2 regions of the Yersinia intermedia genome follow, and region 2 is predicted to be linked to the other one. Evidence: predicted binding sites of a transcription regulator. Region 2 holds the regulator's gene; the other holds the start of a gene.

Region 1 (3,433 bases), 480 kb from region 2:
CTTTCAAATGGTTCTTGATTACGGCCGTCGATAACACGGTTGATAACTTTAGGACGAGAAACAGCCAGTTCGAAACCTTCGCGACGCATGTTTTCGATCAGAACCGACAGGTGAAGCTCACCACGGCCAGATACGCGGAATGCATCAGCATCTTCAGTTTCTTCAACACGCAATGCTACGTTATGGATCAACTCTTTGTTCAGGCGGTCAAGGATCTGACGTGAAGTCACGTACTTGCCTTCTTTACCACAGAACGGAGAGGTGTTAACGCAGAAATACATGGTAACGGTTGGTTCATCTACAGACAGTGCTGGTAAAGCTTCAACAGCATTCACGTCACAGATAGTGTCAGAGATGTTCAACTCGCCCAGACCGGTGATAGCAACGATATCGCCAGCTTCAGCCATACTCGCTTCGATACGTTCCAGACCCATATGGCCCAGTACTTTAGCGATTTTACCGTTGCGGGTCTTACCTTCGCTATCGATAACAGTCACTTGTTGGTTAGGCTTAACAACACCACGTTTGATACGGCCAATGCCGATAACACCTACGTAGTTGTTGTAGTCTAACTGAGAGATTTGCATCTGCAATGGACCGGTGCTGTCTACGTCTGGCGCAGGCACATGGTCGATGATTGCTTGATACAGCGGGGTCATATCTGCCGACATATCATTGTGGTCTTCGCCAGCAATACCCATCAATGCAGATGCGTAAATGATAGGGAAGTCCAGTTGTTCGTCGGTAGCATCCAGGTTTACAAACAGGTCAAACACCTGATCTACAACCCAATCAGGACGCGCGCCCGGACGGTCAACTTTGTTGATAACCACGATTGGTTTCAGACCATGAGCAAAGGCTTTTTTAGTCACGAAACGGGTCTGCGGCATCGGGCCATCCATTGCGTCGACGACCAGCAGCACAGAGTCAACCATAGACATTACACGCTCAACCTCACCGCCGAAATCGGCGTGTCCTGGGGTATCCACGATGTTGATGCGGTAGTCTTTCCAGTTAATGGCGGTATTTTTCGCGAGGATGGTTATCCCACGCTCTTTCTCCAAATCGTTGGAGTCCATTACACGTTCAGTTGCTTCAGCACGTTCACCGAACGTACCAGATTGTTGTAGCAACTTATCAACCAGGGTAGTTTTCCCATGGTCAACGTGCGCAATAATGGCGATGTTACGCAGATTCTCGATCACAGCTTTTTTGCCTCAGGCATTTAGAAATAGCGCGCTATTGTACACGTATTAAGCGAGGGACTAAACAAGATCACAAACTTCTCTTATAAACAACCTAACGGCAGTTAGTTTGTGATCCCTTTCACGGTGCAAAAATAGCCTCTCGGCCCACTTTTGCACCAATACAGTGCCCAACGGCGCAAATGAAGCACCAAAATAGTGCAATATAACTATCCTGGTGCATACTGAATATCAGCAGACCCCTATGATATGGCATAAACGGGGCGTTTGGAAAGTTGGCATAGATTTCGCAATAGATTTTATGACGCAGTTTAGCATGAATAACTGAACACTATTATATATACCCAAAGAAATTGGTGTTGCAGGTAGGCAGCAAATGAATGAATCCCAATGAGCTTACTTAGGTAAGTGATTTAGGTGAGTGAATGCAGCTAACAACCCTGCAACTTCAAGTTCGAAGGGGATAAAACGGTAATCGTTCCACGACGACTATGACAAATCCAGGAGATATAAGTATGTCCGCTGAACATGTTTTGACGATGCTGAATGAGCACGAAGTGAAATTTGTTGATTTGCGCTTCACCGATACCAAAGGGAAAGAACAACACATCACTATTCCGGCTCATCAGGTCAACGCTGACTTCTTCGAAGAAGGCAAAATGTTTGATGGCTCCTCGATTGGTGGCTGGAAAGGCATTAATGAATCCGACATGGTACTGATGCCAGACGCCAGCACCGCTGTTATGGATCCGTTCTTCGAAGATTCCACACTGATTATCCGTTGTGACATCCTTGAGCCAGGCACCCTGCAAGGTTATGATCGCGACCCACGTTCAATCTCAAAACGCGCAGAAGAGTTCCTAAAATCTTCAGGTATCGCAGATACCGTGCTGTTCGGGCCAGAACCAGAATTCTTCCTGTTTGACGATGTTCGTTTCGGCAGCAGCATCCGTGGTTCTCATGTGTCTATTGATGACATCGAAGGCGCATGGAACTCCAGCACTAAATACGAAGGCGGTAACAAAGGCCACCGTCCAGCAGTGAAAGGCGGTTACTTCCCAGTTCCTCCAGTCGATTCTTCACAGGATCTGCGTTCTACCATGTGTCTGACCATGGAAGAAATGGGCCTGGTGGTAGAAGCGCATCACCATGAAGTGGCTACCGCTGGTCAGAATGAAGTGGCTACCCGCTTCAATACCATGACCAAGAAAGCCGATGAAATTCAGATCTATAAATATGTAGTGCACAACGTGGCACACGCATTCGGCAAAACTGCGACCTTTATGCCAAAACCTATGTTTGGTGATAACGGTTCAGGCATGCACTGCCATATGTCTTTGTCCAAGAACGGGAATAACCTGTTCGCGGGTGACAAATATGCTGGTCTGTCTGAAATGGCGCTGTTCTATATCGGCGGTATCATCAAGCACGCAAAAGCAATTAACGCCTTGGCTAACCCAACGACTAACTCTTACAAGCGTTTGGTCCCAGGCTACGAAGCACCGGTCATGTTGGCATACTCCGCTCGTAACCGTTCAGCGTCTATCCGTATCCCAGTGGTTGCCAGCCCGAAAGCGCGTCGTATTGAAGCACGCTTCCCGGATCCAGCCGCTAACCCATACCTGTGCTTCGCAGCACTGCTGATGGCTGGCCTTGATGGCATCATCAACAAAATTCACCCTGGTGATGCGATGGACAAAAACCTGTATGACTTGCCACCGGAAGAAGAAGCAGAAATTCCAAAAGTTGCAGGTTCACTGGACGAAGCAATGGCTGCACTGAACGAAGACCGCGAGTTCCTGACCCGTGGTGGCGTGTTCACTGACGACGCTATCGATGCTTACATCGAACTGCGTAAAGAAGAGATGGACCGCGTTCGTATGACTCCGCACCCAGTTGAGTTCGAACTGTATTACAGCGTTTAGTTTTAGTTTTAGTTTACCCAATAGATTTCAAGGTGTAGGAAGGCGGCAAGCGAGAGAATCCCGATGAGCTTACACCAGTTAAGTGATTCGGGTGAGTGAGAGCAGCCAACACACCTACAACTTGAAAGATGAAGGGTTGTTGCCGTGGAAACTTTTGGCCCATCTCCGGATGGGCTTTTTTCTCCACTTTTCGTTTTCGTCATAATTCCTCTGGCTCAGTCGTGACTGAACCGATTAGGATGTATTCACAAATATAGATGCACCAAAAGTGTGCAGGAGTCTGCGTAATGGCAACAGGCACGC
Region 2 (3,433 bases):
TAAGCAAGCGTTAGATATGGAAGCAAATACCGTCACATTTACCGACAATGTGGTTATCAAGCAAGGTACCATTGAGATCAAAGCTGATAAAGTCGTGGTTACACGCCCCGGTGGTGATCAAAGCAAAATGGTCATTGAGGGTTATGGTAATCCGGTGACGTTCTATCAGATGCAAGACAGCGGCAAACCCGTTAAAGGCCATGGGCAGAAACTGCGTTATGAAGTCGCAAATGATTTCGTGGTGTTGACTGGCAATGCCTATTTGGAGCAACTTGATAGTAATATCAAGGGTGATCGCATCACTTATCTGGTGAAAAAACAGCAGATGGAAGCCTTCAGTGATAAAGGCAATCGCGTCACCACCGTGTTATTACCGTCCCAATTACAAGACAAAGGGCCAGCAGCTTCAGGCCAAAAGAAGAGTAAGTAATCATTTATGGCAACATTAATCGCAGAAAAGCTAGCTAAGGCGTACAAAGGCCGTAAAGTAGTCGAAGACGTAAGCCTCAATGTGAAGTCCGGTGAGATTGTGGGCCTACTTGGGCCGAACGGCGCAGGAAAAACCACTACTTTTTATATGGTCGTCGGCATTGTCCAGCGTGACGCCGGGCGTATTGTGATTGATGACGAAGATATCAGCCTCTTGCCTCTCCATGAACGCGCCCGTCGCGGTATTGGTTATTTACCGCAAGAAGCCTCTATTTTCCGCCGCCTGAGTGTATTTAACAACTTAATGGCGGTGCTGGAGATCCGTAACGATCTCTCTGCTGAGCAGCGTGAAGAACGGGCTGATGAGCTAATGGAAGAATTCCATATCACTCATTTACGTGACAATCTGGGGCAATCTCTTTCTGGTGGTGAACGCCGCCGTGTTGAGATAGCTCGTGCGCTGGCGGCAAATCCTAAGTTTATTCTGTTGGATGAGCCTTTTGCCGGGGTTGACCCGATCTCCGTTATCGATATCAAGAAGATCATTGAACATCTGCGCGACAGTGGCCTCGGCGTTCTGATTACCGACCATAACGTGCGTGAGACATTAGACGTTTGTGAGCGGGCTTATATCGTAAGCCAAGGCCATTTAATCGCTCACGGTACACCACAGGAAATTTTGGCTGACGAACAAGTTAAACGTGTTTATCTGGGTGAAGAGTTCCGTCTCTGACCTTTGCCCAACACCCCACAGATTTCAAGATGTAGGAAGGCAGCAAACACACCTGCAATTTGAAAGATGACGGGGATTTCGTCATCCATTAAGGAAAATTGATACCGCATTATGAAGCAAGGTTTGCAACTCAAGTTTAGCCAACAACTGGCAATGACACCGCAGCTTCAACAGGCTATTCGCTTGTTGCAGCTTTCTACGCTTGAACTCCAGCAGGAGATTCAGCTAGCGCTGGAAAGTAACCCGCTGCTTGAGCAAACTGATCTTCATGAAGAGATAGAGACAAAAGAGACTGTAGACAGTGAATCGCTTGATACCCGCGAGGCCCTGGAACAAAAAGATATGCCAGAAGAGTTACCCCTTGATGCCACCTGGGATGAGATCTACACCGCAGGCACGCCATCAGGCATGGGCAATGACTACAGCGATGATGAGCTGCCGGTCTATCAGGGGGAAACGACTCAAACATTACAAGATTACCTAATGTGGCAAGTGGATTTGACCCCCTTCTCTGATACCGATGTTGCTATTGCGACCTCTATCGTGGATGCGGTGGATGAAACCGGCTACCTTACTGTGCCACTGGAAGATATTCTGGAAAGCATGGGGGACGAAAACGTTGCACTGGACGAGGTGGAAGCGGTACTTAAGCGGATACAACACTTTGATCCTATTGGTGTCGCAGCGCGTAACCTGCGTGAATGTCTGCTAGTACAGTTGTCACAGTATGACAAAGATACCCCCTATCTTGCCGAAGCACGCCTCGTCGTTAGCGATTATCTGGATTTGCTGGGTAACCATGATTTCCGTACGATGATCCGCTTGAGTCGGCTAAAAGAAGATACACTTAAAGAAGCGATAACCCTGATTCAGTCTCTGGACCCGCGTCCGGGCCAATCCATCAATACCGGGGAGTCAGAATATGTCATTCCCGATGTTTTGGTGCGTAAAGACAAAGATCAATGGACGGTAGAGCTTAATGCCGATAGCATTCCACGCCTAAAAATCAACCAGCAGTATGCGGCGATGGGGAACAACACGCGTAATGACAGTGACGGGCAGTTTATCCGTAGCAATCTGCAAGAAGCGAAATGGTTGATAAAAAGCCTTGAAAGCCGTAATGAAACGTTGCTGAAGGTGGCGCGTTGTATAGTAGAGCAGCAGGTAGCGTTTTTTGAGAATGGGCCTGAATTTATGAAACCCATGGTACTGGCCGATATCGCCCAGGCCGTGGATATGCATGAGTCGACAATCTCTCGCGTGACCACGCAGAAGTTCCTGCACAGTCCACGGGGTATTTTCGAGCTAAAATATTTCTTCTCCAGCCACGTCAATACAGATAGCGGAGGTGAAGCTTCTTCCACCGCAATTCGTGCACTGGTGAAAAAATTGGTTGCGGCAGAAAACCCTGCTAAACCACTGAGTGACAGTAAGCTGACCACACTATTATGTGAACAAGGCATCATGGTGGCGCGGCGTACCGTTGCGAAGTACCGAGAGTCGTTATCCATCCCGCCGTCAAATCAGCGTAAACAGTTGGTTTGACCTGAACTGAGAAGGAAGACACTATGCAGCTCAATATTACCGGACATCATGTCGAAATAACCGAAGCATTACGCGAGTTTGTTACCACTAAATTTGCCAAACTTGAGCAATATTTTGATCGCATTAACCAGGTATATGTGGTTTTAAGTGTTGAAAAAGTAAAACAAATTGCAGAAGCAACGGTACATGTGAATGGAGGCGAGTTGCACGCAAGCTCAGAGCAGGAGGATATGTACGCTGCAATTGATATTTTGGTTGATAAGCTGGCACGCCAGTTGAACAAACACAAAGACAAATTGAAACAACACTAAGAATCCTTGCGGCTGTTATACCCAGAGAGCATGGCGTTGCAGGTAGGCAGCAAGCGGATGACAAACCGGTTAGACACCGATTTGAATAGCATTTATGCCAGCCCGCAGGGTGAGTAAACGTAGCGAACAGCCCGGTAGCTTTATGTACAAAGGGTATATTCACCAATAAAGGTTCTACACTCGCTACATAACAGTTTCCTGCGCCAGGAGTGAATCCTCGCAGGAAACGGTTTAAAAAGCGCTTAAGTGAAAGATGAGATGATCAACGATCCAGCATTGCAATTAAGCTCGGTATTAAATATCGAGTGCACCAAAAGCTCCGTACATTGCTCAAGTAAAAAACGAGCTTTGGAAATTATCAGCGAGTTGGCTGCCAAGCAACTTAACCTGCCTTCACAGGTGGTTTTTGATGCTG

What was found. Region 2 encodes sigma-54, which starts transcription at its own class of promoters, with help from an activator protein. Its sites were predicted from a motif close to GTTGGCACANNTTTCGCTNT; they were not measured.
Positions count from the first base shown of each region.
Region 1: the regulator sigma-54 is predicted to act here: its motif matches at 1,480-1,499, upstream of glnA (glutamate--ammonia ligase).

Region 1 covers NZ_LR134116.1:12,821-16,253, reverse strand. The annotation lists gene typA (ribosome-dependent GTPase TypA) at 1-1,205, opposite strand, end outside; gene glnA (glutamate--ammonia ligase) at 1,721-3,130, shown strand; gene glnL (nitrogen regulation protein NR(II)) at 3,418-3,433, shown strand, end outside.
Region 2 covers NZ_LR134116.1:495,347-498,779, reverse strand. The annotation lists gene lptA (lipopolysaccharide ABC transporter substrate-binding protein LptA) at 1-430, shown strand, start outside; gene lptB (LPS export ABC transporter ATP-binding protein) at 437-1,162, shown strand; gene rpoN (RNA polymerase factor sigma-54) at 1,274-2,707, shown strand; gene hpf (ribosome hibernation promoting factor) at 2,731-3,018, shown strand; gene ptsN (PTS IIA-like nitrogen regulatory protein PtsN) at 3,277-3,433, shown strand, end outside.